One region of the Paenibacillus wynnii genome, then DNA from elsewhere that is predicted to be linked to it. Evidence: predicted binding sites of a transcription regulator. Region 1 holds the regulator's gene; each other region holds the start of a gene.

Region 1 (8,015 bases):
TTCAACTGGTCAAGTTTAGCAGGTATTAATGTATATTTGCGGCTCTCCATGGCTTCAGCAACAGAGAACATTGCTTGATCCCAAATTTCATCAAGCTCTTCACTGGAATGTTGTTCTAAATCCAACTTAATGGAACGTCCTCCAATGACAGATTCTCCTTCTGTGGAAATATATTGGACTAAATCGCGTAGTTTCGTTCCAGGTTGTAAATCAAGTTTCAAAGATACTTCATTGCGGTTAATAGATATGTGTGATTTGTTGACTCCCTGATAGCTGTTAACAATCTTTTGCAAGGGTTCCTGGATAGCAAACTGGCGATACAGAAACCACCCGCCGAACATAAGGGCGACTGATAGCAGTGAAGTTAGTAATACAGGTACAAGACGCAGTTTCAAGTAACGTCCTCCTCTCATAATGGCAGAACATATATAAGTTTCGCATTAATAACAGAATATCAAGAGTGTATGACTGCAACATGCCTTGAATACAAGTAGTAGTATATCATAAGTGTATATACTATTTGAAAACAAATTGTGAATATATTTAAAATTTTCACTACTAATGTTTTCCTGTTTATGGTTACTTTTAACCCTTTATCGACAAAAAGACCGAATCTATTAGCGATTCGGTCTTTTTGTCACAACTGAAATGTGATAAATATCTCTGTTAACAATGTGGAAATTATGAAGAGTGTACAATTAATGCAACTTACAGTATACACTCCAATGCAGCTACTGAGTACACTTAATAGACAAAAAAAGCCGGGCAAACAATTACGTTTGCTCGGCTTTTATATTAGCGGTTGGGCAGACTGAACTCATCCCCGATGGAGGAACCATCTGCAAAACGATAGAAGCGATAATGATAACGATCGTTTTTCTTGTAGAAGAGCTGCCATGCATATTCACCATTGTAGACACCTGGTAATAAGCGCTTTATGGTAATTCCAGGCATTTCTGATTTTATAATCGCTCTGATTTTGTCCTCAGAGGTTCCGTTACTAACCATTTCTGCATATACAGCCGTATCGTCATCTGCAATCTTGCCGTTGGCTGTAAATCGGACCCACACCATCATATCCGTATCATCCCGGTTCTTTCCCGTTAGGACCCAATAGATAGAATTTTCATCCCAGACGGATTTCTGCGCCTTTGTGATTTCAATCAATCCGGCCCTACTTTTAGCTGCCGCTTTGGCGGCACTGCGCTCATTCCATTGATCTTTCATAATATAGCCATAGAACTGGCTTAATCCGAACAGAAGGAGCAGAGTCACGCCTAACCCCAGCAAGAGCCATTTTCTCCTTTTCTTCAAAGTACAGCTCCCTTTCCTATAACATTCAGACGTTCATAATTACCGTTGTAGAAGGTTCTCAAAAGACTCTTGAGCTTTGTGGCGGATCATCTCTTCATCCATTGTCAGGCATTTCCCGTGCTTAACAACCTGCTGACCGTTAATCCATACATGCTCAACATCCTTCGCACTTGCCGAATAGACCGCATGAGAGAGCAGATCAGAATGTGGAAGCAAGTGAGGTTGGTCAATATCAATAGCGATAAAGTCAGCCTTCATTCCAGGTGCAAGACGTCCTACATTGTTCAAAAAGATAGATTTAGCTCCATACTCCGTAGCCATACGCATGGCTTCCGGTGCCGGAATGGCCGTTGGATCTCCGCTTATCCCTTTATGAATCAGCGCCGCAAGACGCATTTCTTCAAACATATCCAGGTTGTTATTGCTCGCAGCTCCATCCGTTCCAAGGGACACTGGCACTCCCGCCCGCAGTAAATCGGTTACACGCGCTATTCCGCTGGCTAGTTTCAGGTTACTGCCTGGATTATGGGAAACGCCAACCTGATGACGAGCCAAAATTTCAATTTCCTCATCGTTCAAATGAACACCATGTGCTACAAGCGAAGGGCGGGTGAACATACCCAGCTTCTCCAAATGTGCGACCGGTCGAAGGCCGTAATCGGCTTCATTCTGTTCAACCTCACGACGTGTCTCAGACATATGAGTATGCATCGGAAGATCCAAATCATGAGCCGCCTGAACGAACTTAACAAAAAAATCAGGTGGACATGTGTAAGGTGCATGTGGGGAGATCATAGTTGTAATTCTTCCATCCGCCTTGCCATGCCAGTTCCGGGCAAATTCAATCGCTTCTGCAAGCTTATGATTCTGCATTTCTTCAGAACAAAAGCCGATTACTCCGCGCATTAGAACAGAACGAATTCCGGATAACTCCACTACTTCGGCGACCCGATCCATATGATCATACATATCCAGGAAGGTAGTTGTTCCGCCCTTGAGCATTTCTAATACGGAGAGTGAAGTTCCCCAGTATACATCCTGCCCGGTGAACTTTTCTTCCATAGGCCACATTTTTTCCTGAAGCCATACCTGAAGGGCAAGATCATCACCATATCCGCGAAGTAGCGACATCGCCGCATGACCATGTGTGTTAACCAAACCCGGCATGAACAACAATCGGCTGCCGTCTACAATCTCAACTCCGCTTTCGAAAGGAGGTTCCACTTCACCTATGTAAGTGATCAGATCATTTTCGATGGTCATATAACCGGTAAGGACAGGCTTATCAGAACCAGGTATTACATATCTACCGTTCTTTATTGTCCATTTATTGCTTTTCATGTTCGCTTTCTTCCTTTCCATCCTGCAAATAATAAGCAAGACTTTGCAAATCGGTTGTGAAATCAGCTGCATGAATGCGGATATTAGAAGGAGTCTTCAGAATAACCGGTGCAAAGTTCAGAATTGCCTCTATACCTGATTCAACCAAAGTGTCTGCTACGTTCTGTGCCTCAAACTCCGGTACAGTAATAATAGCAATTCGGATGCCCTGTTCACGGATTGTACTGCCCAGTTCTTCCATTGGTTGAACAACAAGTGAGTTAATTTTTTGGCCAACTTTCGGCTTATATGAATCAAAGATAGCTGTTATCTTCATTGTATCTTGTAAGTAGGCATTGTAATTAGACAAAGCATGCCCCAGATTTCCGGCACCAACAAGCGCTACGTTCAACGGCTGATCCAATTTTAGGATATGGCGGATTTTTTCAATGAGGTAAGGAACATCATAACCGATTCCTTTTCTTCCGAAATCACCGAAATAAGCCAGATCCTTGCGTATTTGTGCTGGATTTAGATCGAGCTTTTGTCCAAGCTCTTGAGAAGAAACTGTGGCAATTTCACGAGTGTGGAGTTCATTCAAGAAACGCAGGTACACAGGTAGTCTGCGTACGACAGCCTCCGATATTTTATCCGACTTCATATATTCTCCTCCTATAGGTGTTAACATTGTATCCAAAATAATTGAAAGTCAACTCAGAAAAGTGCAAAAAATCGGGCGTTTTAGGAGACGCCCCCCTCCTCTAACCATTCTGCAATACGCGGGACCATCTGATCTGTCAGCATATGCTCCATTTTGGGCCCCGGTAGAGAGTAAAGAAAATATTTTCCATAATAAGATTCGATTACTCGGGTATCATACACAATTACAATTCCCTTATCCTGTGCAGTCCTGACTAACCGCCCAAAACCCTGCTTGAACCGAATCACTGCTTGAGGCACTGACAGCTTCATAAAAGGATTCTTCTTCTGGGCCTGCAGGAGCTCCGATTTCGCTTCCGCCAGTGGATGGTTAGGCGGTTGGAAAGGAAGCCTTACAATGGCCAGACAGGTCAAAGCCTCGCCCGGAATGTCTACGCCCTCCCAGAAGCTACTGGTCCCCAAGAGGACCGAAGCATTGCTGTCCTGAAAGCGGCGAATAAGCTTGCTCCGGCTGCCTCCTTCAATCCCTTGACCTAGTACCGTTATCTCTTGTGAAGACAGAGCTTCTTTCAAGGGATCGTATACCTGACGAAGCATACGGTAGGATGTGAATAGCACCATCATTCTTCCTCGGGTCGTCACTGCCGCTTCGGCAAGCGATTGCACCAGCGTATCGACAAAGCGGGCATCTCCCACGCTGCCTTTCACACTTGGAAAATCTCTTGGAATCACAAGCAGCGCCTGTTCCCTGTAATGAAAGGGAGAAGGAAGAAGGGCGGTCATTAGCCGACCGTTCTCGGCAGCTTCATTTAACCCTAAATTATCAATCATAAACTGAAATGATTTATCAACAGACAATGTTGCCGAGGTAAGCACGATGCTTTTTTTCTTATCGAAGAAAAGCTCCTTTAATTGGGAACTGACATCGACGGGAACGGCATAGAGCTGTAAAGACTTGCTGCGGTAATTTCCATTTGCCTCCAGCCAATATACAACATTCTCGTCATTCAAGCCCATAAAAAAACGCACGTTATCCCGAATGGCTGCCAAATCTTTAAATAATCCACCAATATCAGTTATAAGGCTGTCTGAAGAGGACTGTCCCTCCTGATCCCGCATTTCATTCAGCATTCTCTCGCCCGAACGCAGGGCATCACTAAGGGTAGTTATCATCCCGCTCTCCAAGGTAGAGAGCTCCTCCCAGTTCTTCGGCTTGTTGCCTGGGAGAAGACGCATAACCAGTTGCCCAGCTTCTCCTGCACCCGCATCACTCCGTTCGGGAAGAAGACCAAATAACTTCTCACTTAATGTGTCCCATGTCTCCTTGACAGTGATCAAATCGGAATAAATCCTATCAATAATTAGACTCCATTCAGAGGCCTGCTCACTTCCGGCAGATTGCAGCTGCTGGCGAAGTGTGGGCAATTGACCGTTACGGCTGTCTTTGAACAGTCGGGAAAGTGTGTGAACCACAGTGAAATGCTTCATGTGCATCCCCAGATGTTTACCAGCCACATCCTCCAGATGATGAGCCTCGTCGATAACCAAGTGTTCATATGCAGGGAGCAGTTGATGTCCCGCTTTTACATCTGCGAACAGCTTCGAGTGGTTCGTTATGACCACGTCAGCGATACTTGCCTCATGCTTTGCCCGGTGGTAAAAGCATTTGCGGAACCAAGGGCAGGAACGTCCTAGGCAGGAATCAGTATCACTAGCTACCGTTTCCCAGAAATCTCCGCCACGGTTACCCATATTCAGCTCTTCATCATCCCCGGATTCCGTTTGGGTCAACCAGACAATCATTTGCGCTGAAGTGATAATATCTTCTCTTGGGCTGATAAAGTCTCTTCTATTAATTTTATGTTCAAATTTCCGAAGACACAAATAGTGCCCTCTGCCCTTAAAAATCGCAGCTTTGAAGGGAAAGGGAACCACTTGAGTTAGCAAAGGAATATCTCGTTCACGCAGTTGGTCTTGAAGATTAATGGTATGAGTACTGACCATGACTTTCTGATCTGTAAGAACACTCTGATAAATGGCTGGCAGTAAATACCCAAGAGACTTTCCTGTACCTGTTCCTGCCTCGATCAACAGATGCTTCTCTTCCTCCAGTGCTTTCATGACCTCGCCGAACATGATTTCTTGGGCTTCCCGACTTTCATAATGCGGCAAAGTTTCTTTAAGGCGCTTGGTTACCTCAGACATGTAATCTGTAAAAGATAAATGCTCTAATGGATTCTCATGACTGTCAGCACGCGGAAGAGCCAACTCGTTCCAGTCCCCTATCTTAAGGGCAAGCTGTCGGTAAAAGGTCAAATCTCCTTCGGGCTGGAAGGTCTCCATTTCCCGTTCACGGAGCAGACCGTCGAAATACCAGCCCATGTCACCATCTGACTCTGTAAAGAGCTCACTGAGGCGTTGAATGGTTAATAAGGGGAGGCTATATAGTTCCTCTAGACATTTAAGCAGCACAAGAGCTGTAGCATGAGCATCGCTGTCCGCCTGGTGCGGACGTTCATGCGTGAGGCCAAATTGAGAAGTGACAGCTCCGAGCTGGTAAGTGGTCAGGGATGGAAAACATATTTTGAGAAAATCTATCGTATCCAAAATACGACCCTGAAACGGCAAATATCCGCACCGGTCCAGGGCACTTTGCAAAAAATGAAAATCAAAGGAGACGTTATGCCCAACGAGCACAACATCATCCAATAAGGGCACAAGCTCCATCATCATTTCTTCCAGTTCTGGGGCATTCTCCACATCACTGTCGGTTATTCCGGTTAGACCGGTAATAAAGGGCGGAATGGGTGCTGCGGGCTTGACGAAAGAACCGTAGACACGGGAGATGGACAGGTCTTCTTCTATTATGGCGAGTCCAACCTGGATAATTTCACCCACAGATTGGGTTCCGGTAGTTTCAAAATCAAGCACGGCAAATTTCATTATAAGTTCTATTCCCTTTCACTTGAGACTCCTTATCAGCATAACAGAAGTTACGAAAAAAGGCGATGCACACCGCTTTGACAGAGGATGCATCGCTTAAGATAACGGACTATGATTATAAAAGCGAAACAAGCTGACTTCCGTACTGAAGTTCCCCGCCTTTGCTCCGGCAGACCTCCAGGTTAACATTCGGTTCAGGAAGTGAAGGATCATGCTGCAGAGATAAACTAAATAGCTCCCGAGCCTCCGTGAAACGTTCCTGAGAAGCTCTAATGCAGCCCATGGCATTATAAACCATTGCCTTCAGCTTCCTATTCCTTACCAAAGTCACCATGTGCTCCAAATGCACCCAAGCCGCTTCGCCTTCACCCTGATGAAGGAACGACATGGCTAAATACAAACGACCTGAAAGACTCTCCGGATAGCGGGTAATGACCGTCTTAAACTGCTCAATACATTGCGGGTACATAAGCAGTTTATAATACCCCTGTCCTCTGGCAAAGGACTCCATGGAGAGTTCTGGAGCTTCACGCTGAGGCGGTTCTTCTTCCATTTCCAAGGTTAAGTCCGTCCCTTGGTTAAAATCACTCATTTTCTCTGCAAACGCTAGCCACTCATCCATCACATCATCACTAAGGCGACGAAGCAGATTGTACTTGCATAAAAGCTCTTCCCGGCGGGCACCCTCCGCTGTAGGGTAATCAATAATGATTTCGCGTAGCATCTCGTTCATTTCAGCAAATAAATGTTGAAACACGGGACATCCCACCCTCACTGAAAATGAAATCAGTTCAACTTGCCTGACTTCATTTTTCGCCGAGAGCAGTCCTTTCATCCCTTCCATTGATTACATATATAATTGCTTAGGCTATTGTAGCGTGAATTTCGTGATCAACCTGCTTAAGCAGCTTATTATTATCGTCAACAAATACGACGGTTGGTTTATGAGTACTCAGTTCTTCCTGAGACAGCATTACATAAGAAATGATAATTACTGTATCCCCTGGATGCACCAGCCGGGCAGCTGCGCCGTTAAGACAAATTACTCCGCTTCCGCGCGGACCTGGTATCACATAAGTCTCAAGGCGGGATCCATTGTTATTATCAACGATCTGCACCTTTTCATTCTCTAATAAATCAGCGGCTTCCATTAAGTTCTCATCAATGGTAATACTGCCCACGTAATTTAAATTAGCTTCCGTAACCGTTGCACGGTGTATTTTGGACTTCATCATATGTCTAAACAAGAACGACAACCTCCTTCGGCGTGAATACAATATTATCTATAAGACGAGTTTTGCCGAACTTCACAGCCAACGCTATTATAATTTCACCATCTATAGTCATTAGGGAAGCATCGGCATCCAAAGAATCTAACCCTGGAAAGGTTAAAATCTCGGCATAATCAATATTTGCAAGCGGTGAACGCGAAATCACAGATACAAGTAATTGTTGTACCTCAGCCACTGTATTGGCTTTGCCTTCTTCAAAGGCTTGCCGGGCTTCTTGGAGTGACTGGGACAAGACAAGTGCCTGATCACGTTCTTCCTTAGATAAATAAACATTTCGTGAACTCAGCGCCAGGCCGTCACTTTCGCGTACAATTGGGCAGGCTATAATGTTAACATTCATGTTGAGGTCGGAAACCATTTGCCGCAATACAGCCACCTGCTGAGCATCTTTTAAACCGAAGAAAGCATAATCGGGTTGCACCATATTGAACAGCTTGGAGACTACGGTTGTAACTCCGTCAAAATGACCCGGACGCGAAGCTCCGC
Region 2 (8,015 bases), on a different contig from region 1:
TAAAAACCTCATGATTAATATACATCCCCTGTAATATATGTGTCATTATTCCATCCAGTATCATCCTAAAACAGGGGTTAGAGCAAGCATTCACGCTAACGCTTTATCGCAGCACCATAACATATTGTTAATTCCTTTTTTATTCACAAAAAAAATACCTACAGTACACTTATCGCCGCTTAACCTCTACTGTAGACGAGAAAAAGGTGGCGCCGTTGCCCATATCACTCAGGCGGTCCGGTGTCAAAACATTGCTTCGTTGAGGCCGGTCTTTGCCTTCCCACCATAATCCCTGACTGATCACGGTGCCAGGCAGCATTTTATCCACTACCTTAGCTCTGATCTCTACTCTCCCGCGTCCGTTGAATACCGTTACATCGTCTCCGTCCGTAATTCCGCGTACGGCAGCATCATCGGGGTGAATCTGCAGTACAGGCTCCTTTTCCAAGCCTTGATGTTTCTCAACATTTGAGAATGTGGAGTTAAGGAAGTTGTGATTCGGTGGAGATATGAACATCAGCGGATACGCATCTGCGGGCTCCGGCCGCCGAATCCCGTCATACCCCTCTATCAATGGAGTATAGGTTGGCAGTGGCGGCAAACCGGCTAATTCCATGGATTTGGAATACAGTTCGATTTTACCTGACGGCGTAGGCAGAGAGTCGAGAAACGCCTGCTTAGGCGTCATATCCAGCTTCACATACCGTTCCTGCTGAAGGCGTTCCAGTGAAACGCCGTTCAGATAAGGATTACGGGGGTAATTCAGAGCTTCCCGAATCATATCCTCCTCCGTCTGACTGAATGCCTCAACATCAAATTCCATCGCTTGTCCGAGCAACGAGAACACCTCTACATTACTCTTGCATTGTCCCGGTGCAGACAGTATAGGCTCCTGCAGTGCAATGTAATGATGCCAGTAGGAGCTGTACAGGTCCGTATTCTCTAAGGTTGCGGTAGCAGGCAGTATAATATCGGCATAACGAGCCGTATCGGTCATGAATAGGTCATGTACAACCGTAAATAAATCCTCGCGTTCGAAGCCTGCACGGACCCGTTCCGCATCAGGGGCTACGACAAGCGGATTGCTGCAATAGACGAACAGACTTTTGATCGGCTGTTCGGTCATTTCCAGTGCTTCTCCGATTCGGTTCATATTAATCCGGCGAGCCCGCGGATTGGGACGCAAATCCGGGCGCTCCAAGGCCCGTGAATTCATAGCGGCATAGCCGCCGTTAGATCTAGACGCACCGCCTCCAGTCTTTAGCCACTGTCCCGTCAGAGCCGGAAGGCAAGTGATGCTTCGCACATTCATACCGCCGTTATCATGATGCTGAAGTCCGTTGCCAATATGAATGTATGAGGTATGGGCCTCGCCGTACAGCTTGGCAAGCTTCTCTATATCCCCTGCAGAAATACCCGTAATAGAAGATACCAGCTCAGGCGTATAGGAGGCTGCTTGCTGACGTAATTCATCGTAACCAACTGTATACTTGTCCATGAAATTCGTATCGGTAAGCCCATCCCGGAAAAGTATATGCATCATACCCAGCGCCAGCGCCGCATCCGTCCCGGGATACAGCGGTAGAAACCAATCCGCCCATTGTGCGGTTCGATTCCGGTGCACATCAATGACGATTACCTGTGCTCCACGCTTGCGAGCTTGTTCTGCCAGTACGACCTGATGCATATTTGTACTAACGATGTTACCGCCCCAAACGATGATTACATCCGCATTCACCGTGTCCTCAGGACTTGTCCCACCATTGAAGCCCATAGTAGCCCTCCAGCCGGTAGTGCCCGCAGAGTTGCAAATTGTCTGATCCAGGAGACTTGAACCAAGGGCATTAAAGAATCGTCTATCCATCCCCTCTACGCTTAGTACACCCATATTCCCATAAAAGCTGTAGGGTAGGATACTCTCCGAGCCGTATTCCGCAGTCAATTCTCTATACTTATCGGTGATTTCGCCGATTGCTTCCTCCCAGCTTATCTCTTCAAACTTCCCTTCCCCTTTACGGCCCACCCGTCTCAGCGGCTGCATCAGCCGCTCCGGATGGTGCAGCCGCTCTGCCATATGCCTTACTTTATTGCAAATCGCTCCACGGGTAACGGGATGTTCCGGGTCCCCTTCTACTTTTACAATCTTACCGTTCTTCTTGTGGACTAAAAGTCCGCATGTATCCGGGCAATCCAGCGGACACACCGCCGGGAATATACCTTCCCCACTATCATTCATGACCGCATTCCCCCCAGTTATCTATTCCTGTATTATATTTTATAGTTGCTGGAGAACTCCGTAAAGAAGTACCTGAAAAAACTGATTCGTTCCCTCAATGCCCGGGTAATAGATCATATGAAACACTCCCTACTTTGTTCGCCGTGAATCCGATTTCGTTCCCCCGAGTCGGCATTACACGGCGAATTTTATTGTGTTCATACGTAAAAGGAGTGTCCCAATAAGCCATTGCATGGCTTTATGGGACACTCCTTTGTGTGGAGCTGGTTAGCATGGACGCTGGTGATAGAGGGGTTTTCTCCCTCTATTTCCTCACCCAACACCCCGTTTGGGCAATTAGAGGCAATTTCGCCTACTAATTTTGAGGATATACCTTCTTGGGGCGGTATGGGTTAAAATTATGAGGATATTTTCCCTTTAATCTCAAATTTATGGCGTTTTGGTCAGTAATAGAGGGCATTTTTCCCTCTAATTCACCGAAAGACTGGTTCGTAACCTGTATTCGGCTACCTGTAAGGGGTAGATGCCCCCAAACCCGGTGAACCATCAAGCAAAGTTAGATCGAAGTCGTTCCCAGCACAGTGACGTAAATGGAAAGTCATGAAAATTTCCTGAAGTTAATGACTAAAAACGAAGAGCAGCGATTCACCCGTTACTGCTGGTGAATCGCTGCTCTTCTGTATTATTTACATGTTTTATAAAATCGGACTGTAATAGTTGTTATGCGTGTTTTTTAACCCCGGCAGCCACTCTGTTCTCCATCGTTTGAGCAGCAGACGGCTCTTTGCGCAGGTACGCTGCCCAATAAGCTGCACCTACAAATACTGCACCACCCACGAGATTGCCTAGCCAAACCGGAATGAAGTTCATCATGTACTGGGACCAAGTAAAGTGGCCTTCAAAGATAGCGGCAGGAATAAGGAACATATTAGCTACAACGTGCTGGAAGCCGATGGCTACGAAGGCCATGGTCGGAAACCAAATACCCAGAACTTTACCGCTGAAATTATCTGCTCCGTAAGAAAGCCATACGGCAAGGGCTACGAGCCAGTTACAGCCGATACCTGAAATAAAGGCTTGAAGGAAGGTATCGTCCAGCTTGTGTTCTGCTATGGCAACCAATTTGTCCAGATACACACCGTCAGCGGTTAATCCAACGATATGACCGAAGAAATAAGCGACAAAGAGAGCACCGGCCAAGTTGCTAATGGTTATTAGAATAAGATTTTTTATAGTTTCCCACAATGTAATTTTTCTAGCGATGAATGCTAAAGGCACAGCCATCATATTTCCTGTCAACAGTTCGCCGCCTGCGAGCAATACTAGGATCAGTCCCAAGGGGAAAATCGAGGCGCCGATAAATCCGGCAAAAGATCCCCATGCCGCCGGTGCGCTGGCAATTACACGAATATCAAGCAGAAATCCGAGCGAGATGAACGCCCCTCCAAGAAAACCTAGGATAAGCACAGTGCTCAGTGGATTATGCGCTTTTTTAATTCCATTCTCCACCGTGACTTCAGCAATTTGCTGCGGTTTATTATAAGCCATGATTCCTATCTCCTTTTGTATCTATTTACTTTAAATTTGTTCCTTTATGCCATTGTAACGCGAGTCAAAACACATTAACGTGATAATTATCACTACTGGAAAAGGTAAGTGAAAATTTTCACTGACATGTCAAATTTGATGTTAGCTTAAGAAGACCCATGCGTCAAATCGCATGGGTCTTCTCAAATACAGCTATCCTAGAGAACAGCGGGTTCTTCGCTACTGATTCAATCCGTGTAAACGCCAAACGGCAAGCCCCCAATCCTTAGGAGACTTGCCGTTTGCCGTTTGTTAGTTCACCAGCCCTTTTTTTATTAAACAGTCACTGGCTCTTTACGTTCGATTGTTTTGGGAAGCGCTTGAAGTCCTGCGGTATTCAGGAAATTCCAAGGCTTATTATAGTGAGGCTGGAAGAAGAAGTCGATAAAGGCAAGCTGATCAATGGTCATTTTATTCTGAATGCATACCGACACCGTGTTGATCGATTGGGTAAGATCCATTTTCGACATGATCTGAGCCCCTAGAATCCGGCGGGTTTCACGGTCAAATACCACTTTTACCTGAACCTGCTCGAAAGTAGGCATGAACTCTGGGCGGTAGTTATCTGTAATAATCACGCTCTCGATATCCATTCCTTCGGCCTTGGCAGCATCTTCGGTAAGTCCGGTGCCTGCAATGTTGTCCTCGTATATTTTGATACCTGATGTTCCCTGCGTGCCCATATATGGAATCAGATTGGATACGAGGTTACGGGCTACTAATGTTCCCATCCTTACAGCGTTCGTAGCTAATGGGATATATGCGTTCTTGCCTGTTGGATTATAGTGGATCGCACAGCTGTCACCGGCCGCAAAAACATCCGAAATACTTGTCTGCATATAGTCATTTACTATAATTGCACCATTAGGAAGCATATCCACCTGACCCTTTAGGAGCTCTGTGTTAGGACGGAAGCCGATGCAGAGAATGACGAGATCGGTCTCATGCTCTCCTTTACTGGTTACAACCTTGGTTACCTTTCCGCCTTCCCCCACAAAAGAGCTAACCTTTTCACCTAATGCCAGTTTGATTCCGTGATTCTCCAGTGACTTTTGAATAGGATCGGTAAATTCCTCGTCCAGATATTTGCTGAGGATGCGATCTTCTCCATCAATCAAAGTTACCTGTTTCCCGTTCATTTGAAAAGCTTCTACCAGCTCGACACCGATATATCCGGCACCTACAACGGTAATTCTGTCCACCTGCTGAGCTTTTTCAATAATGGTGTTGGAGTGAGAATAGTTCTTGGAGAGCAAGATACCTTCTAAATCCATTCCCTCGAGCTTTGGTATAATCGGCCAAGAACCGGTGGTCATGATTAGCTTGTCATACGATTCGTCAAATTCCTGACCATTGTCTAGATTACGGGCCCGCAAGGTTTTGCGATTCGTATCCACTGCAGTGACCTCATGGCGCATTTTCACATTTGCACCAAGTTCTCTAAGCTTATCGGGTGAAGAATAAAAGAGGCCTTGGGGATCTTTGATAACTCCGCCTACGTACAAGGCAATACCACACGACAGAAAGGATATATTATCGTTCCGCTCATATACGGTTATTTCTGCATCTGGGTAAAGCTGGGCGGTGTTAACAATTGCGGCGGTTCCGGCATGGGTACATCCAATGACTGCTACTTTCATGATTTCTTCCTCCTCCAAGTTGAAAAGCTCTTTATTTACGTTTTTCGATTTGTATGTGATTAATTTCACTTTGTAACTAAATTACATTGTGATATTTATCACATTGCAAGCCTTTTTCTCGATATTCCCAAATTGTTCACAATTTTAAGTATCCCTAAAAGAGTCCTCTATTATCTTTTCCATGCGGTTAGCACATTATGTCTGAATACAGCAGCAGGCATTTGGAGAATCCATCCATAGCAAAAAGGGCTTTACCGTCATACAACACGGCAAAGCCCTAAACCGAAATTATAATTACACGAGTCCCTGAAGCTGGCCCTCATCGTCAATCCGAAGCTGCTCTGCGGCCGGTCTTGCAGGAAGTCCGGGCATGGTCACAATATTACCGGTAATCACCACAGCAAATCCGGCACCCAACGATAAGGTAATGTCACGAACTCCCATCGTAAAGCCCTCCGGCGCCCCAAGTAAACGTGGTTGGTCGGAGAAGGAATACGGTGTTTTGGCCATGCATACCTGAAGATGATGCAGACCCAGACGATCGATAACCGCTAAGCTCCGTTTGGCGGCAGGAGAAAAGGCTACATCCGCTCCATGATAAATTTCGCGTACAATTTTACTGATTTTGGCTGGAATATCCAAGCTTGCCTCATATAAAGGCGCAAATTTCGGTTGATCTTCGCGGTTCAGCAGTTTTATCAGCTCCTCAGCCAATTCAAGACCTCCGGCTCCGCCCTCGGCCCACACCTTGGAAACTGCAGTAGGCACATTCAAGCGGCGGCAAGCTACCACCACTTCATTAATTTCCGAAGAACTGTCACCTTCAAAGTGATTAATGGCTACAAGCACAGGTACGCCAAATTTACCGAGGTTCTCAATATGCCGCTCCATGTTCGACAATCCCGAGAGAAGTGCTACCCTGTTTCCGTTATAGAGCTCTTCCTTAGGGACTCCGCCATTATATTTCAATGACTTCACCGTGACGACAAGCACCGCTGCTGAAGGTGCAAGTCCCGCCTGACGGCATTTGATATCCATGAATTTCTCAGCACCGAGATCAGCTCCAAATCCAGCCTCAGTGACTACAACTTCACCCAGCTTCAGGGCATAACGGGTACCGATGATACTGCTGCAGCCGTGAGCAATATTAGCAAATGGCCCACCGTGGACAATAACCGGTGTTCCTTCCAGAGTCTGAACAAGGTTGGGTTTGACCGCTTCCTTAAGGAGCGCTGTCATCGCTTCTACCGCTCCCAGTGCTTTTGCAGTTACAGGCTGACCTTGTTGGTCATAGCCTATAAGCATACGACCGAGGCGTTTCTTCAAGTCGGATAAATCACTGCATAAACACAGTACAGCCATAATCTCGGAAGCCGTTGTAATCTGGAAGCCGCTCTCGCGGACGGGGCCGTTCCCGTCACCCAGTCCTGTCACAATGCTGCGCAGGCTGCGGTCATTCATATCCATAACCCGTTTCCAGACGATTCGCTGCGGATTCAGATCTAATTCATTCCCTTGAAATATATGATTGTCGATCATCGCGGACAATAAATTATGTGCGGACGTAACCGCATGAATATCGCCTGTAAAGTGCAGATTAATATCATCTGCCGGAACGATCTGAGACTTTCCTCCGCCCGTAGCTCCGCCCTTCATCCCCAGACAGGGACCTAATGAGGGCTCCCGCAAAGCGGCTACCGTTCGAACTCCGGCAGCATTCAGCGCCTGCGCCAGGCCGATTGTCGTTAAGGTTTTCCCTTCACCTGCCGGGGTAGGGTTAATAGCGGTAACCAGTACTAACTTGCCATCCGGCTTAGCCTTAATATCCTCCCAAAGGGATGGTGAGAGCTTACTTTTATACTTGCCGTAAAGCTCTAGATGTCTCTCGTCAATACCCGCTTCCGATGCTACCTCTGTAATTAACTTCATGCTTGTATAAAAACCTCCTGCCGTTATTATCCTGACCATTCCGTACATTATGCAGTAATGCTATATGCAATGTTTCCTATTCAAAGGATACAAGTTCTTTGAAAACCGTCAAGCATTATTTTCAAGCAAGAAGAACCGGCTACGCCATCCTTTAAGGGATGGCACCCGTTTCTCGTAGAAATATTAACATACTGGAAACTTATACTTTCATATTTTATAAAACAAAAACATCCCTTCAAGCAGCGGTCTATCGCCTGCAAGAAAGGATGGTCCAAACTTATATTACAGCAACCAAAATGGTGACTACAGCAAAGACTCAATACGTTCTTTCATCGTTTCCGGGGCTTCTTTCGGCTCAAAACGGGCCACTACATTTCCGCCGCGGTCCACAAGGAACTTGGTGAAATTCCACTGAATATCACTGCTGTCCGCAGAGCCCGGTTGCTGGCCCTTCAAATATCCGAAAAGGAGACTGGCTTCCGGGCCATTCACATCCACTTTGGCGAATATGGGAAACGTAACTCCATAATTAATTTGGCAGAATTCCTCGGCTTCCTCACTTGTACCCGGCTCTTGACCGGCAAACTGATTGCAAGGGAAACCCAGTACTACAAGTCCCTGGT
Region 3 (8,015 bases), 240 kb from region 1:
GCGGTATTCAAGTTCCTGCTGGAACTAAAATTCTGGTTGCTGAACTCGAAGGCGTAGGAACTAAATTCCCACTGTCTGCTGAGAAATTAAGCCCAGTACTTGCTTGCTACAAAGTGAAAAATGCTGATCAAGGGATTGCACGTGCAGCTGAAATCGTTGAATTCGGCGGCATGGGACACAGTTCCGCGATTCATTCCTATAATGAAGAAGTTATCCTTAAATTCTCGCACCGTCTGCAAACAGGACGTATTATCGTGAACTCACCTTCTACTCATGGTGCAATTGGCGATCTTTATAACACTAATATCCCTTCACTTACATTGGGCTGTGGTTCTTACGGACGCAACTCGGTATCTCAGAACGTTACTGCCATTAACTTGATCAACGTGAAAAGGGTGAACCGTCGTACCGTGAATATGCAATGGTTTAAAGTGCCTAACAAGATTTACTTCGAAAAAGGTTGTACACAATACCTGGCAAAAATGCCTGATATTACTCGTGTAGCAATCATCACTGACCCTATGATGGTAAAACTGGGCTATGTTGAAAGAGTTGAGCATTATCTGCGTCAACGCCAAACACCTGTAGTTATCGAAGTGTTCTCTGAAGTTGAACCAGATCCATCAACTACAACAGTTGATAAAGGTACAGCAATGATGGCTAGATTCCAACCAGACTGCATTATCGCACTGGGTGGCGGTTCCCCAATGGATGCTGCCAAAGCTATGTGGTTGTTCTATGAATACCCAGATACTGATTTCCACAACTTGAAACAAAAGTTCATGGATATCCGTAAACGGATCTACAAATACCCACGTTTGGGTCAAAAAGCTAAGTTCGTAGCGATCCCAACAACTTCGGGTACAGGTTCAGAAGTAACATCCTTTGCAGTTATCACTGACAAAACAACAGATGTTCACACTAAATATCCGCTAGCTGATTATGAATTAACTCCAGACGTAGCTATCATTGATCCGGAATTCGTATACTCATTGCCTAAGTTTGCAGTAGCAGATACTGGTATGGACGTACTTACACATGCTATTGAAGCTTATGTTTCAGTAATGGCAAGTGATTATTCCGATGGTCTTGCTATCAAAGCAATCCAACTGGTAGTTCAATACCTTGAAAAATCAGCACTTGAAGCAGATCCGCTTGCCCGTGAGAAAATGCACAATGCATCTACACTTGCTGGTATGGCCTTTGCTAATGCATTCTTGGGTATTAACCACAGTTTGGCTCACAAATGGGGCGGACAATATCACACGGCACACGGTCGTACTAACGCGATCCTTATGCCGCACGTTATCCGCTACAATGCTAAAAAACCTACTAAGTTCGCTGCGTTCCCTAAATACTCGCACTTCATCGCTGACGAGCGTTATGCTGAAATTGCCCGTATTCTGGGATTGCCAGCTCGTACAACTGAAGAAGGCGTAAACAGCTTGATCAACAAAATTCGCGAAATGAACAAGAACCTGGGTATTCCATTGTCCTTCCAAGAGCTGGGCTTTGATGCTAAAGACTTCGAATCCCGCGTAGATTACTTGGCTGACCGTGCATTTGAAGACCAATGTACAACAGCTAATCCGAAGTTGCCACTGGTTACTGAACTTGCTGACGTATACCGGAACGCATTCTACGGAAAATTCGAAAACTAAGTTAAGATCAAGTTAAAACCAGAAATATCATAACTGTGACGAGAGTGACAAATATCACCGAAAAGTTAGAAAAGGTGATATTTGTCACAGTCCGTTATGGGATTATAAACTAAACTGTTTATATAAGCTCCCAGTAAACAAACGGGATTGTGAAATTTCGAACAAGTTTTCATGGGATCACGAGACTCGGGATTAACCTTCAAGCCCGCGATCTCCACAAATACAATAAAGATAAATGGAGGGATTTAGCATGTCGGTGATTGAAAAAGATGTACAAGAGGTTAAGTCGGGATGGCGTTCTTTTGCAAAAGGTAAATGGTCAAGAAAAGTAAATGTTAATGATTTTATTGAGAAGAACATCAAGCCATACCTAGGTAAAGAAGATTTCCTAGCAGGCGCTACTCACAACACCAACGAACTTTGGAAACTCGTTTCCGAAATGACCAAACAAGAAATTGCCAACGGCGGAGTACTTGATGTGGATGTTAATACTGTATCCACAATCGTATCCCATAACCCTGGTTATATCGACAAAGACAAAGAGCAAATCGTAGGCGTTCAAACAGATGCACCTTTCAAACGTTCCGTACAGCCTTTTGGCGGTATCAAAATGATGATCGATGCTTGTAACGCATATGGATTTGAACTTCCACAAGGTATTGTGGATATGTTTACGAACATTCGCAAAACGCATAACCAAGGCGTATTTGATGCATATACAAACGATATGAGAGCAGCTCGTAAATCCGGTGTTATTACTGGTCTTCCTGATGCTTACGGTCGCGGTCGTATTATCGGTGACTACCGTCGTGTAGCTCTTTACGGTGTCGACTTCCTCATTAAAGAAAAGAAACAAGATTTATTAAACCTCGAATTGGATTCCATGAGCGATCATGTAATTCGTCTTCGTGAAGAAATATCCGAACAAATTCGCGCTTTGGGCGAATTGAAGAAAATGGCTCAAATGCATGGCTTCGATATTTCCAAGCCGGCTAACACAGCTAAAGAAGCTTTCCAATGGGTGTACTTCGGTTACCTGGCAGCAATTAAAGAACAAAACGGTGCGGCAATGTCCCTAGGACGCGTATCCTCGTTCCTTGATATTTATGTTCAACGTGATCTTGAAGAAGGCGTTCTGAACGAAGAACAAGCACAAGAATTGGTTGACCATTTTGTCATGAAGCTGCGCATTGTTAAGTTCTTGCGTACACCTGACTATAATGAATTGTTCAGTGGTGACCCTACTTGGGTAACAGAATCCATTGGTGGTATGTCTGTAGATGGAACTACTCGCGTTACGAAGAGCAGCTTCCGTTTCCTACACACGCTGTACAACCTAGGCCCTGCTCCAGAACCAAACTTGACAGTACTTTGGTCCGAACAATTGCCTGAAGGCTTCAAGAATTACTGTGCGAAGGTTTCTATCGAAACCAGCTCCATCCAATATGAGAATGACGATTTGATGCGTCCGATCTACGGAGACGACTACGGTATCGCTTGTTGCGTATCCGCAATGCGTATCGGTAAACAAATGCAATTCTTTGGAGCTCGCGCTAACTTGGCAAAAGCATTGCTGTATGCAATCAACGGTGGTGTAGATGAGAAGTCCGGCGCTCAAGTTGGACCTGAACTGCCACGTATTACTTCTGAATATCTTGATTATGATGAAGTAATGAAACGGTTCCACCCTATGATGGACTGGCTTGCTAAGCTTTACATGAACACATTGAATGTTATTCACTATATGCATGATAAATATTCCTACGAGCGTATCGAAATGGCACTGCATGACCGTGATATTCTGCGGACAATGGCTTGTGGTATCGCTGGTCTGTCTGTTACAGCTGACTCCTTGAGTGCTATCAAATTCGCTAAAGTTAAAGTAATTCGCAACGAACAAGGTATCGCGGTTGACTTCGAAACCGAAGGCGAATTCCCTTGCTACGGTAACAACGACGATGCTGTTGATAACATCGCAGTTGAATTGGTTGAAACTTTCATGACTAAGATTCGCAAAAACCATGCTTACCGTGACGCATTGCCTACACAATCCGTGTTGACAATTACTTCAAATGTAGTATACGGTAAAAAGACTGGTACTACACCTGATGGTCGTAAAAAAGGCGAACCGTTCGCACCGGGCGCTAACCCAATGCACGGCCGTGATAAGAAAGGTGCTTTGGCTTCCCTGAGTTCCGTTGCTAAATTGCCATACGAAGATAGCTTGGATGGAATCTCCAACACTTTCTCTATCGTGCCTAAAGCACTGGGTAAAGAAGAAGAAGGACGTAAATCCAACCTTGTATCGATGCTTGACGGATACTTTGGCAGCAAAGGTCACCACTTGAATGTTAACGTATTTGCTCGCGAACAATTGATGGATGCTATGGAGCACCCAGAGAACTATCCACAATTGACAATCCGTGTATCCGGCTATGCAGTTAACTTCATCAAGCTGACTCGCGAACAACAAATGGATGTAATTAACCGTACTTTCCACGGTTCGATGTAATCATAAATTAACCAGTTAATCTATACATTGACATCTATATCTCCATACGGAAAACCGTCCTTGAAAAGGGGCGGTTCAATCCGTTTTTAGAGGGATAAACGGTGGCGAAAGGATGGCATCATATTATATGGTAAACGGACGCATACATTCCTTAGAAACCTTTGGTACCGTGGATGGACCAGGTATTCGCTTTGTTTTGTTCATGCAGGGCTGCTTGTTGAAATGCCAATACTGTCATAATCCAGATACTTGGACACTTAACGATGGCAAAGAAATGAGCCTAGAAGAAGTCTTGTCAGAGATTGAGCCTTACCTGCAATACTACCGGACATCCGGAGGCGGTTTGACCGTTTCGGGTGGAGAACCAACGTTGCAAGCTCAATTTGTGAAGCAATTATTCACTGAAGTGAAGAAACGCTGGAATCTTCATACCACGCTGGATACCAATGGCTACAACGAAGGTGACAGGATTAATGATTTGTTAGAGGTTACGGATCTAGTACTGTTGGATCTAAAGCACATTGATGATGAGGCTCACATTAAGCTCACTGGTAAATCCAATGATCGTACCTTGAAGCTGGCACGCTGGTTGTCAGACCATGATCGTAAGATGTGGGTTCGTCACGTCTACGTTCCAGGTATCCATGACAAGGAAGAGGACTTGCTTAACCTTGGACGCTTCATCGGGACGTTGAATGGCGTAGAGAAATTCGAAATTTTGCCCTACCATCAAATGGGTATTTATAAATGGGAAATGCTTGGCAAACCTTACGAATTAGAAGGTGTACCTTCTCCTACGGAGGAAGAAGTTGCACGGGCCTACCGATTGGTTGAAGAAGGACGTAAGCAGACAGCATTGGTACTATAATTCAATGTATATAAAGAGCTGTTCCAAAGGTAGTTTTCTACTGGAGGAATAGCTTTTTTTGTTTTCGTAGGATACGGAACAGCTCGTGACATAGTCTCGTCTCAGCTTTATTATGTAGAAGTTTCCTAACATCATTTGTGATTTTAGAAGCTGGATGGAGTGTATTTATTTTTAAATGTCACTTTAATTAACACAACTATGTGATAAAATTGAGATGATTCCGCTTACATAAGAGTATTTTATCCCTATTGTAGATGAATCTTGACCTTACGGTAAATGAGAACGTTTTTTATAATAAGAAGTGTAAAGGAAATCAATATATAGGGAGGGTCACAAAAAATGAGAAAAAGTTTGACTATGCTATTGTCCTTGATTTTCGTCACCTCTGCGTTAATGACTGGTTGTGGAGGCAACAACAATAATAAGACTACCAACGCTGAGGAGGCTACGAAAGCTCCGGATGCAACCAATGCTGCTGCCACAGAAGAACCCGTAAGCAGTGAACCATTCGAGATGACTATCCGTCATACTCAAGTAGGTGCGGACAAACAGAAACGTCTGGCCATTCTGGAGGATGTAGTAGGGAAAGTTCAAGGAGATGTTCCTGGTTTGACCTTCAAGCTGGATGGTGTGGATTCCGATGTGAACCGTAAAGAGAAGCTGCGCGGTGAAATGGCGGCAGGAAATCCGCCGGAGATCTTCGATCTCTTCGGTAGTCCAGACTCCAAAATATATGCCAAAGAAAGCAAGCTTCTCGATTTGACACCGATCCTCGAAGAGCTGGGTATTAAAGATAAGTTTTCCAACCTTGACCCCTTCACGTATGAGGGTAAAATTTACGGATTGCCAATCGGCGGTTCCGGTGAAGGCTTCTTTTATAACAAGGGATACTACACAGAAAAAGGATGGAAAGCTCCTACTACGTTTGCAGAGTTAGAAAAACAATTAGCAGATATCAAAGCGGATGGCAAAGTACCATTGGCTGGAGCTTCCAAAGCAGGCTGGGTACCTCTGATGCTCGCTAACCACCTGTGGTCACGTTATGCAGGTCCAGATGTGACTGCCAAGTTCCCAACGGGCGAAGCCAAGTGGTCTGATGCTAATATGGTTAAGGGCTTCTCGAAATATAAAGAGTGGATCGACAAAGGATATTTCAAAAAAGGCGAGCTTGGATTTGAGTATGCAGAATACACTACTCAATTCACAAGCGGTGAAGCTATCCTGATGTATGACGGAACTTGGAAGTCCTCTGTATTCAAAGCCGGTCAATCCGGTGAAGGCATGATTGGCAAAGTCGGATTCTTCAATATTCCTCCTGTAGAAGGCGGAGTGGGTGACCAAACAGCGTTGATGCGGGATGTTAATAATGGTTATGGCTTCTCGGCTTCGGTAGCGGATGATGAGGGCCAGCTGGCTGCTGTTAAATCGTTTATCAAGAACCTGTTCAATGAAGAAATGCAGCTTCGCGGACTTGTGGAAGACGGCGTTCTACCTGCTATGAAGATTGATCAAGCCAAACTGAACTCCAGCATTACGGATGATTTGATGAGCGAGATCGTAGCAGTCCTCAACAGTTCCCAATCTTCATTCCCTGCCTTTGATTCCTTGGTTCAGGCTGACGTTACAACTGAAATCAGTAACATTCAAATTCAAAGTCTAATCGGAGGTCAGACCACTCCGGAAAAAATGGGTGCAGCCCTGCAAAAGGTACAAGAAGAAGCGAACGCAGCAGTAGAGTAAGGAGCAGTAAACTAAATGTACCCTGGCGATTGTTCCAGGGTACATTTTTTAAAATACAGGAAGTAAGATCTCTAACGATTATCGCTGAGGTCACAGTAACTGGAGGTAGTCATGAATAAAGCGCTGAAAAATCCTTTGATCTTTACACTTTTCGTTCTACCGGCATTATTTTTGTTTCTGATGTTCTTTGTTTATCCTATATTCAGCTCCATTTATTATAGCTTAACCAGCTGGAACGGGGTTTCAGACACGGTTAAGTATACCGGCCTAACCAACTTCAAGAAAGCATTAGGTGATGAACGTTTCTGGGTTTCGGCTAAAAATAACGGTTGGTTCATCATTTTCTCTTGTTTTGTGCAGGTACCTTTAATTGTGTTATTCTCCCTTTTAATAGCCAATGTGAAAAAGCTGAAAGGCCTATATAAAACAGCGGTGTTTATGCCTGCCATCATGTCTACAGCAGTTATCGGAATCCTTTGGGGCTTTATTTATGAGCCGAACATTGGTCTAATCAATAAAATCATTGGATTGTTTGGTGTAGATCCCATCTACTGGCTGTCGGATGAAAGGGTTGCTATGTTGTCCATTCTAATCACGAACGCTTGGCAGTGGACCGGATTTTACATTGTAATGGTGTTAGCTGCGATTCTTTCGATCCCTGGGGAACTGGATGAAGCAGCGAAGATTGACGGCGCTACCGGAGTGCAGCGGGCCTTACGCATTACATTACCTCTCATCATGCCGATCATATCCGTCGTTATAATGCTCTCCATTGCAGGGGCGATGAAAGCAGCAGATATAGTTATCGTTATGACAAAGGGTGGACCTGCAGGCTCTACCGAGGTTATGGCAACCTATATGATAAAATATGCGATCACGAACTTTAAATATGGCTACGGCAATGCGATCGCCGTTCTGATCTTTATGTTTACGCTGGTGGTTACAGCATTTTATCAGCTGGTGATAGCCCGGCGTAACGAAAGGATTGAATACTGATGCTTCGTAACCTGAAAAAGAGTCTCCCACATGTTGTGTTATTATCGTACTTACTCGTAATCCTGTTTCCTTTCCTTTTCGTTCTCTTCTCGTCCGTGAAGAAGGATAATAATGAAATCGCCTTGAATCCTTTTGGGATTCCCAAAGAATTTGTCTTCAATAACTATGTTGAGGCCTGGGTAAATGCTAAAATAAGTACTTATTTCTTCAACAGTTTGTATATCTCCATCTTTGCTTC
Region 4 (8,015 bases), 1.4 Mb from region 1:
GCCAAATGTGCTCGTCACGAATAGAACAAAGCGTTCTTGAGAAAGGTCAGTTAGTGGATAGTCATTCATATTTACTAGTTGGGTATCATGCCCTGCTGCCTGCAGTTTATGGGCACAGTCTTGGGCGGCATCTTCCGCATTGCCGGTTTGTGAGGCCCAAACAATGGTGACTGGTGTTTTTGTTGCTTTCTTTATTTGCTTAGACACAGTGGTCATTTCCGATGCAACAGGTTCAGGAAGATAAGTGCGGGAAAATAATCCTGCTAACAGGCCATCCAGCCAAATTCGCTTGGCGGGTTCAAGGGGTGCGGTAGGAGGCAGGACCGGAATGCCGGGTGATTGCAGCGATTCCTTGGTGCGCAGACTGGTTATGAGTCCGGAAACGTATATTTTTTCATGATCATTTAAAGTCAGTGGGGGATAGGATTCAATTCCAAGTATGCTGGCAAGCGTATCCATTTGCGCCATATGCACGGCCTCCTTTTGTTTGATAGTAGCTTCAACAGCTGCAATAGGGACTACAACTTTTTGATCGCCAGCTCTGACAATAGAGACGGAGCAGAATTTGAATTCGGGCTGAAAGGATATCGGATCGACCGCATCGCTCGTAACTTCATTTATCGCCAGATGGTTACCAAATACATCATTCCAATGGAAGGGTGCAAAGCAATTTCCGGGGCGTACTCGGTCGGTGACAACCGCCGGCAGGATGGCCAGACCTCGCCGAGATCTAATCTCCACAGGATCTTGGTTCAGTATGCCAAGCGCTGCTGCATCTTCCGTATGAATCTCAATGAAAGGGCCCGGATTCAACTTATTAAGCTTTGGAATCTTTCCTGTCTTGGTCATGGTGTGCCATTGATGCTGTAAGCGACCTGTGTTGAGCACCAAAGGATATTCGTTGTCCGGCATTTCATGAGGAGGTAAATAGGGGCGTGCCCAGAACATTCCCTTTCCACTTTCTGTGGGGAAAACAATCCGCGGGCTACTGCCGTCTACATCTACTCTAAGGGTTTGACTGATTCCGTTATTCAAATAACGGATTGGATTTTGATTAGGACTACCAGGAGCGCAAGGCCATTGGATAGGCGCTTCACGCAATCGTTCGTAGGAAGCACCCCGGATGTCATAGCCGCTTTTAGGATTCCAAGCCTGCTGGATTTCCAGATAGACTTCAGCCGAGGAGGCGTAGGTAAAGCCGGAGGAGAAGCCCATCTCGCAGGCAACTCGGGCGATAATCTGCCAGTCAGGCAAGATTTCTCCAGGCGGCTCGACTGCTTTCTGCGCTAAGGTAAGATTTCGTTCGGAGTTAATCATAACTCCATCACTTTCAGACCATAAGGCTCCCGGCAGCATAATATCTGCATACGAGTTCGTTTCGGTTTCGAAGAATGCGTCCTGCGTAATGACCAGTTCAGCTTTTTGTAAACCTGCGATGACGTTTTTACGATTGGGAACGGTGGCAACAGGGTTCGTACAAATAATCCAACAAGCTTTGATATCTCCGGCTTGCATACTCTCGAACATGGATATAGTGCCGCTTCCCACTTCAGTCTGGAGAGTGCCTTGAGGTACGCTCCATAGATCCTCAATAAATCTACGATCCGCTTCAACTAATACGGAACGTTGTCCGGGTAAGCCGGGCCCCATATAACCCATTTCTCTGCCCCCCATGGCATTGGGTTGACCTGTGAGTGAGAAAGGACCGCTGCCTGGGCGGCAAATCTTTCCTGTAGCCAAATGTAAGTTGCAGATGGCATTGGTATGCCAAGTGCCGTGAGTGCTTTGGTTCAGACCCATCGTCCAGCAGGACATCCATTCTGGCGACTCGCCGATCCATAGGGCTGCTTGGCGAATATCGGACTCAGCAAGTCCGGTGATTTCAGCCACCTTGTCTGGAGTGTAATCCTCCAGCAAGGCATCCATGTTCTCCCAACCTGAAGTGAATTCGGCAATAAAATCCAGGTCAGTATGACCGTTCTTAACTAATAAATGCAAGATGCCATTCAGCAGGGCTAGATCTGTCCCTGGCTTAATCTGCAAATAAAGTGAGGCTTTATCTGCGGTAGTATTGCGGCGAGGGTCCACCACGATCATCTTTGCACCGGCTTTAAGCCGATCCATAACCCGAAGGAACAGGATGGGATGACAGTCAGCCATATTTGCCCCGATAACAAAAAACAAATTCGTCTGTTCAATATCCTGATAGGAACCCGGAGGGCCATCGGACCCAAGAGAAAGCTTGTATCCGGTGCCCGCACTCGCCATGCATAACCGTGAATTAGATTCGATGTTGTTGGTGCGGACGTAGCCCTTGGCCAGCTTGTTAATCAGATATTGTGCTTCGAGAGACATCTGACCGGATACATAAAAAGACAGTGCATCCGGGCCGTGCTTATCTAGAATGGCCCGCAGTCTTTGTGCAGTTTCGGAGATGGTTTCATCCATCCCGACTTTTTTGGGCTTCTGTCCGCGAGCGTTGCGTCTGTATGCATATTCCATTCGCCCTGATTCCGTGATAGCTTCAGCGCAGCTGCTTCCTTTAGTACATAGTCTTCCGAAATTGGCAGGATGCTCTTTATCCCCGGTGACTTTAACTACGCGATTATCGGACACTTCGAGCACAATCCCGCAGCCAACACCACAATAGGGGCAGACACTTTTTACTTTTTTTGTTGTCATGTGGATTCACCGCCTTGGTAGTGCTCAAACACCGATTAAGTTATTTTTCAGAAGTTAATTCCCGATTCCGTGGAGGCCCACGACTTTTTCCATGAGCGAGTAACCGCAATGAAGATAAGGGTAGTTACTAGAACAATGCTACCCACAACTAGAAACCCAGTTACATGTGAGCCTGTTGATTCTTTTAAAGGACCCAGTATATATTTCGGCAGCAGATATCCTCCCAAACCACCAGCAGCTCCCACAATCCCAGTTACAACGCCGATTTCCTTAGAAAAACGTTGAGGAACAATTTGGAACACAGATCCGTTGCCCATTCCGAGGCAAGCCATCATAACACTTGTATAGAGGAGCATAACTAGGAACGAACTTGGCATCGTAGCGATCGCAAACGCAGATACTGTAATCACACTGTACAAAATGCCCAAGAAGCGCATACCACCGATCTTATCTGCAATCCAACCGCCTACAGGTCTAAAGAAGCTGCCCGCGATGACTGTTATGGTCACCAAGTAACCTACCTGTACCTTGGTAATACCCCCAGGGTTTACGTTGTCTCCGTACACATCATAGAAGAAAATGCTGAAGTAGCTGGCAAACCCGACAAAACCGCCGAAGGTAATTGCGTAGAAAATGGAGAACCACCAGGTTTCTGCAAATTTGAATACACTGAGGTAGTCCTTCATTGTTTTAGGAGCAGGAGCATTAGGAGCATCCTTGGCAAGAACGGCATAGATGATAAGTACGATGACCAAAGGAATAATCGCGAGCCCAAACACATTGTGCCATCCATAAGCCTCTGCTAATTGAGGTCCGAAAAAGGTAGCAAGCGCAGTACCGCTGTTTCCTGCTCCGGCAATCCCCATTGCCAGACCTTGATATTGAGGAGGGTACCAGCGGCTGGCCAAGGAAAGGGAGACGGCAAAGCTTGCACCGGCAAAACCAAGCAAAAATCCAATGGATTGAATTTGGAGCAAGCTCGTTCCGCCTAACCAGCCCCAGAGCAGAGGGAGAATGGTAAGAATCATCCCAATAAGTCCTGCCTTTTTAGCACCGATACGATCTGCTAAGATTCCCATCGGTATCCGGAATACGGATCCGCCAAGAATTGGAATGGCAACCATTGTTGCTTTCTGAGTATCTGACAAACCAAAGTCCTTAGTGATAAAAAGAGATAAGGACCCACAAAGCACCCAAATCATAAAACTTACATCAAAATACAGAAAGGCTGACAACAAACTTGGAGAGTGACCTGCTTTACGAAAACTTTTTGCTTCCATCACAAAAACCCCCTTTAATAGTTAAACTGCTTAATTTTTTCGTGAAACATTTCGTAATTCTCTGTAAATCCTCCATTCTCATTTCATCTTTGGGCGAAAAAAGGCCGACTAACAGAATCCGCAGAACATGCGAATTAAGTGAATCGGCCTCATTGCCATGTGCAGCCACGTCATCGTGACTGACTCTTATTAAGTTTTTGAAGTTGGAACAACAGAATCGAAAAGCTTACCTGTCCACAATGATACATACTGCTCGCGGAGACACATCATTGTGTCGTTGAGCTAATGAATCTTATCTGTTACTATAAATAGCTTTTTGAATTGTGTCAATAAACATAACGTAAAAATTCTAAATAATTAAGTTTTAATGAAATATCACCTGTATTTTAGTCCTTGATGTAATATAATATAACATTTGTCACACATCTATTCCGATCTTTACAAACTTAATGAAACCAGCTATACTAAAGGAAGTGATTTTGTAACTGTGATGGTTACAAGTTGAATGTTTAATTTAGTAGCAGTGAACAATACTGATTATCTATCTTTAGGATGTTCAAAGAAGATTAAGGGAGGGTTTATGTATGAGTGGAACAACTACAACGCTGCACCAGGATGTCGAGATTGGCCTAGTACAGATTAGAGTAAGTCAATTGGAGCATTCACTGGATTTTTACCAAAATGTCGTAGGGCTGAAGGTTTTGCGGCAGAAGAGTCGGGAGGTCGAGATGACTGCGGATGGACAGAATGTTCTATTGATTCTGCGGGAGATTGAGCATGCGAAGGTGCTGCGCCGGAATTCGGTAGCCGGATTATATCACTTTGCTATTCTTGTTCCGGATCGTCCTAGTCTAGGGCTGGTGTTGCGTAATTTGATCTCTTCGGGAATCCATGTAGGCCAAGGTGATCATCTAGTGAGTGAGGCGCTGTACATTCAGGACCCGGATAATAACGGGATTGAGATTTATCGTGACCGTCCAAGGGATTCGTGGAGACACGACGCTGAAGGGCATGTTGTCATGAGTACGGATCCGGTCGATGTGGATGGACTGCTGGCGGCTTCCGAAGATCTCACGTGGAGTGGATTGCCTGAGGGAACCGTGATTGGGCATGTCCATTTTCACGTAGGAGATCTGGGCAAAGCCAAGGGTTTCTACGTTGATTTGCTCGGCTTTGAGTTGACTGCTTATTATGGAGATGCGGCAATGTTCATTTCGGCTGGAGGATATCATCACCATATCGGTCTCAATATTTGGGCCGGCCAAGGCGCTCCGGCAGCTCCAGAAGATGCGGCAGGTATCGATTATTTCACCTTGCTGCTGCCCAGTGAAGAGGAACGTGCAGTTGTAGTGGAGCGAGTCCGCAAGGCGGGATACACAGTGGATGAAGTGGATGGCGCGCCCGCACTCAGAGATCCGTGGAACATTGGAATTAAATTAGTAGTTAAGCACTCGCTATAAAAATTAGGAGGGTATTTAGGATGAAAATTGCAGTAATTGGTGCCAGTGGGAAAGCGGGAAGTCGGATTGTACAGGAAGCGTTGGATAGAGGTCATGAGGTAACATCCATTGTACGGAGTTCATCCAAGGTGACTAACCCAAACGCTAATGTGCTTGAGAAAGATGTGTTTGCTTTAACGTCTGAAGATTTGAAGGGCTTTGACGTTGTAGTAAATGCTTTTGCCGCTCCGATGGGGGAGGAACATCTGCATGTAGATGCCGGAAATATCCTTATTGAAGCGCTAAGAAATCTACCCGGCACTAGACTGATTGTAGTCGGCGGAGCCGGAAGCTTATATGTGGATGAAGCGAAGACGCTGAAAGTAATCGATACACCCGGATTTCCTGACTTCGTGAAACCAACGGCTTCCAATCAGGCTAAAAACCTGGAAATTCTTCAGGGGACGGACGTTCTCTCTTGGACATTCGTTAGTCCATCCGCCACGTTTGCACTTGGTGAAAGAACAGGGTCTTATATCAAAGGCAAAGATCACTTGCTTGTGAACTCCAAAGGCGAGAGCTATGTCAGCTACGAAGATTACGCGGTTGCCATTGTGGATGAAATGGAGAAGCCGGAGCATATCCGCGAGCGGTTTACAGTAGCTTCTGAATCCTGATAATAGTTCTGGTTGCAGGGTATGTTCATATCAAGGGAGGCAGAGCCGGTTATGGCTTTGCCTCTTTTTAATATATTAACCTTCTGTTTTCCCCTTTGAGGTCAGTTCGGCAATTCGTTTCTGTAGATCTCCTTGGTACAGGCCGCCGTGATAGCAAATGACTGTCTTAATCTCATATTCGCTGAAATGGGTCAACGAAATAAGGGCTTCTTCCAGATCGGGGGTTGCTCTTGGATCGGGTCCATACAGCTCACCGTCCAGGACAGTTAGTGCATCGCCGGCTATAAGTGTCTGACTCTCATGATGGTACAGGCTAAGATGGCCCGGGCTATGGCCAGGTGTATGAATAATTGTTATTCCACCTGCATAGGGAAGAAAGTCCCTGTTCCCAATGGTGTTATCCACTCTTCCTTTGGGCGGGTTTGCGAGTACGGATAGAAACGCCCGCCGCCACTCGTCGGGTACATGCGGTGGAATCATAGCTTCAGCTGCAGCGAGAGCCTCCGGTGTATGCTTTAGCAGCATTTTGTCACCCTCAATATAAGGCTGCTCGATTTCATGTGACAGAACCGTAAGTCCCGAAGCCCCTTCTGTCAGGATAGAGGGCAGGCTTCCGATATGGTCCAAATCCTGATGGGTGATGATAATAGTGCGCAGCTTAGACCAAGGTACATTAGCCTCTATAAAAGCCTCCTTGAATTTTCCCAGCAGACCGGGGTAGCCGGTATCCACCAACACCGCTGATTTCTCATCCCAGAGCAGGGTAGGATATAGGGTGTCACTTCCACCCATGACCTGTACCGTTATTTCCAGCATTTCTATTCCTTTGGCAATATGCATTAGATCCCTCCACTATTGCTGTATCATTAGACAATGCATATCATACTGATTTGATTTATGAATTTCAATAGAAAAATATAATATTATAACACAAATAAATATTTTTGTCAATAGAGAAAATGAGCTTTGCCCCCGTTGAAATCTTTACGCTATAATAACGAAAATACATAGGGAATTGGAAACACTTGAAGGGGGATTAAGAATGAGCGATATAACCGTAACAGCACTTTCATTTGCCGAAATTAGAGAAGAGCATCTGCCGGAAGTGCTGGATATTTATAACTATTATGTGTTGAACACTACGGTTTCTTTTCACACGGAGCCCCTTAGCTTAACTGAAATGCGGCAAGCTATGCTGAATGGAGATCCAAGGTTCAAATCGTTCGCGATCCTGAGAGGCGGTGACATGCAGGGTTATGTGCTTATTACACGCCACAAGAACAAACAAGCCTACGATACTTCCGGTGAAATCAGTGTATATTTGAAACCAGACTGTACGGGTAGAGGGGTAGGAGAGAGTGCTCTGCATTTTATTGAAAAGAAGGCTGCCGAACTTGAATTTCATGTCCTGGTGGCTACCGTATGCTCGGAAAATGAACGAAGCCGTCAGCTGTTTCTGAGAAATGGGTATGAACAAAGTGCCTATTTCAAGGAAATCGGCAGCAAGTTTGGCAGAAGACTGGACATCGCCAGTTACCAAAAAATCATCGGAAACACGAGTTACATAACATAAATCGTCCCCTGTTTCATAGGTATATTTGTCATATATAAACCGATAAAATGTCGGAAAAAGTTCGTAAGAATTCAGTGTTTTCCGTGTATTGACGCTGGTTTTCAGGTATACTTTATAAGAATGTGGAAGGCCTTATTAAGAACGTTAGTCTCTCCATTCATACAACTATTTTCCTCACGAAAGAGAGAAGTGACTCTATGAAACCTATCGCTTGGGTAACGGATAGCACCAGTACACTTGATCCCGAATTTGCCAAGAATAACCACGTGTACATTGTGCCTTTGCGTCTAATTGTTAACGATGAGAGCTACAAAGAAAATATAGAAATTACACCCGAGCAGTTCTATGATAAAATGCGTGAGCA

What was found. Region 1 encodes Rex, which represses fermentation and respiration genes when NADH is low (regulators of the CRP and FNR family bind a similar motif). Its sites were predicted from a motif close to TTGTGAAATATTTCACAA; they were not measured.
Region 2: the regulator Rex is predicted to act here: its motif matches at 3,891-3,908, upstream of PWYN_RS13550 (formate/nitrite transporter family protein).
Region 3: the regulator Rex is predicted to act here: its motif matches at 1,809-1,826, upstream of pflB (formate C-acetyltransferase).
Region 4: the regulator Rex is predicted to act here: its motif matches at 4,002-4,019, upstream of PWYN_RS17305 (nitrate/nitrite transporter).

What each region holds. Positions count from the first base shown of each region.
Region 1 is NZ_JQCR01000003.1:1,832,726-1,840,740, forward strand. It holds gene PWYN_RS23915 (hypothetical protein) at 1-395, opposite strand, end outside; gene PWYN_RS23920 (cell wall elongation regulator TseB-like domain-containing protein) at 796-1,314, opposite strand; gene PWYN_RS23925 (amidohydrolase) at 1,354-2,655, opposite strand; gene PWYN_RS23930 (redox-sensing transcriptional repressor Rex) at 2,642-3,295, opposite strand; gene dinG (ATP-dependent DNA helicase DinG) at 3,376-6,237, opposite strand; gene PWYN_RS23940 (tetratricopeptide repeat protein) at 6,353-6,994, opposite strand; gene panD (aspartate 1-decarboxylase) at 7,101-7,484, opposite strand; gene panC (pantoate--beta-alanine ligase) at 7,477-8,015, opposite strand, start outside.
Region 2 is NZ_JQCR01000002.1:2,432,052-2,440,066, reverse strand. It holds gene PWYN_RS13560 (MFS transporter) at 1-12, opposite strand, end outside; gene PWYN_RS13555 (molybdopterin-containing oxidoreductase family protein) at 170-2,236, opposite strand; gene PWYN_RS13550 (formate/nitrite transporter family protein) at 2,957-3,784, opposite strand; gene PWYN_RS13545 (FAD-dependent oxidoreductase) at 4,099-5,463, opposite strand; gene PWYN_RS13540 (formate--tetrahydrofolate ligase) at 5,758-7,392, opposite strand; gene PWYN_RS13535 (glutathione peroxidase) at 7,696-8,015, opposite strand, start outside.
Region 3 is NZ_JQCR01000003.1:2,071,466-2,079,480, reverse strand. It holds gene adhE (bifunctional acetaldehyde-CoA/alcohol dehydrogenase) at 1-1,661, shown strand, start outside; gene pflB (formate C-acetyltransferase) at 1,912-4,173, shown strand; gene pflA (pyruvate formate-lyase-activating protein) at 4,301-5,041, shown strand; gene PWYN_RS25095 (extracellular solute-binding protein) at 5,381-6,781, shown strand; gene PWYN_RS25090 (carbohydrate ABC transporter permease) at 6,893-7,777, shown strand; gene PWYN_RS25085 (carbohydrate ABC transporter permease) at 7,777-8,015, shown strand, end outside.
Region 4 is NZ_JQCR01000003.1:466,534-474,548, forward strand. It holds gene PWYN_RS17300 (bifunctional nitrate reductase/sulfite reductase flavoprotein subunit alpha) at 1-2,682, opposite strand, end outside; gene PWYN_RS17305 (nitrate/nitrite transporter) at 2,730-3,962, opposite strand; gene PWYN_RS17310 (VOC family protein) at 4,547-5,422, shown strand; gene PWYN_RS17315 (NAD(P)-dependent oxidoreductase) at 5,443-6,078, shown strand; gene PWYN_RS17320 (MBL fold metallo-hydrolase) at 6,154-6,918, opposite strand; gene PWYN_RS17325 (GNAT family N-acetyltransferase) at 7,121-7,651, shown strand; gene PWYN_RS17330 (DegV family protein) at 7,849-8,015, shown strand, end outside.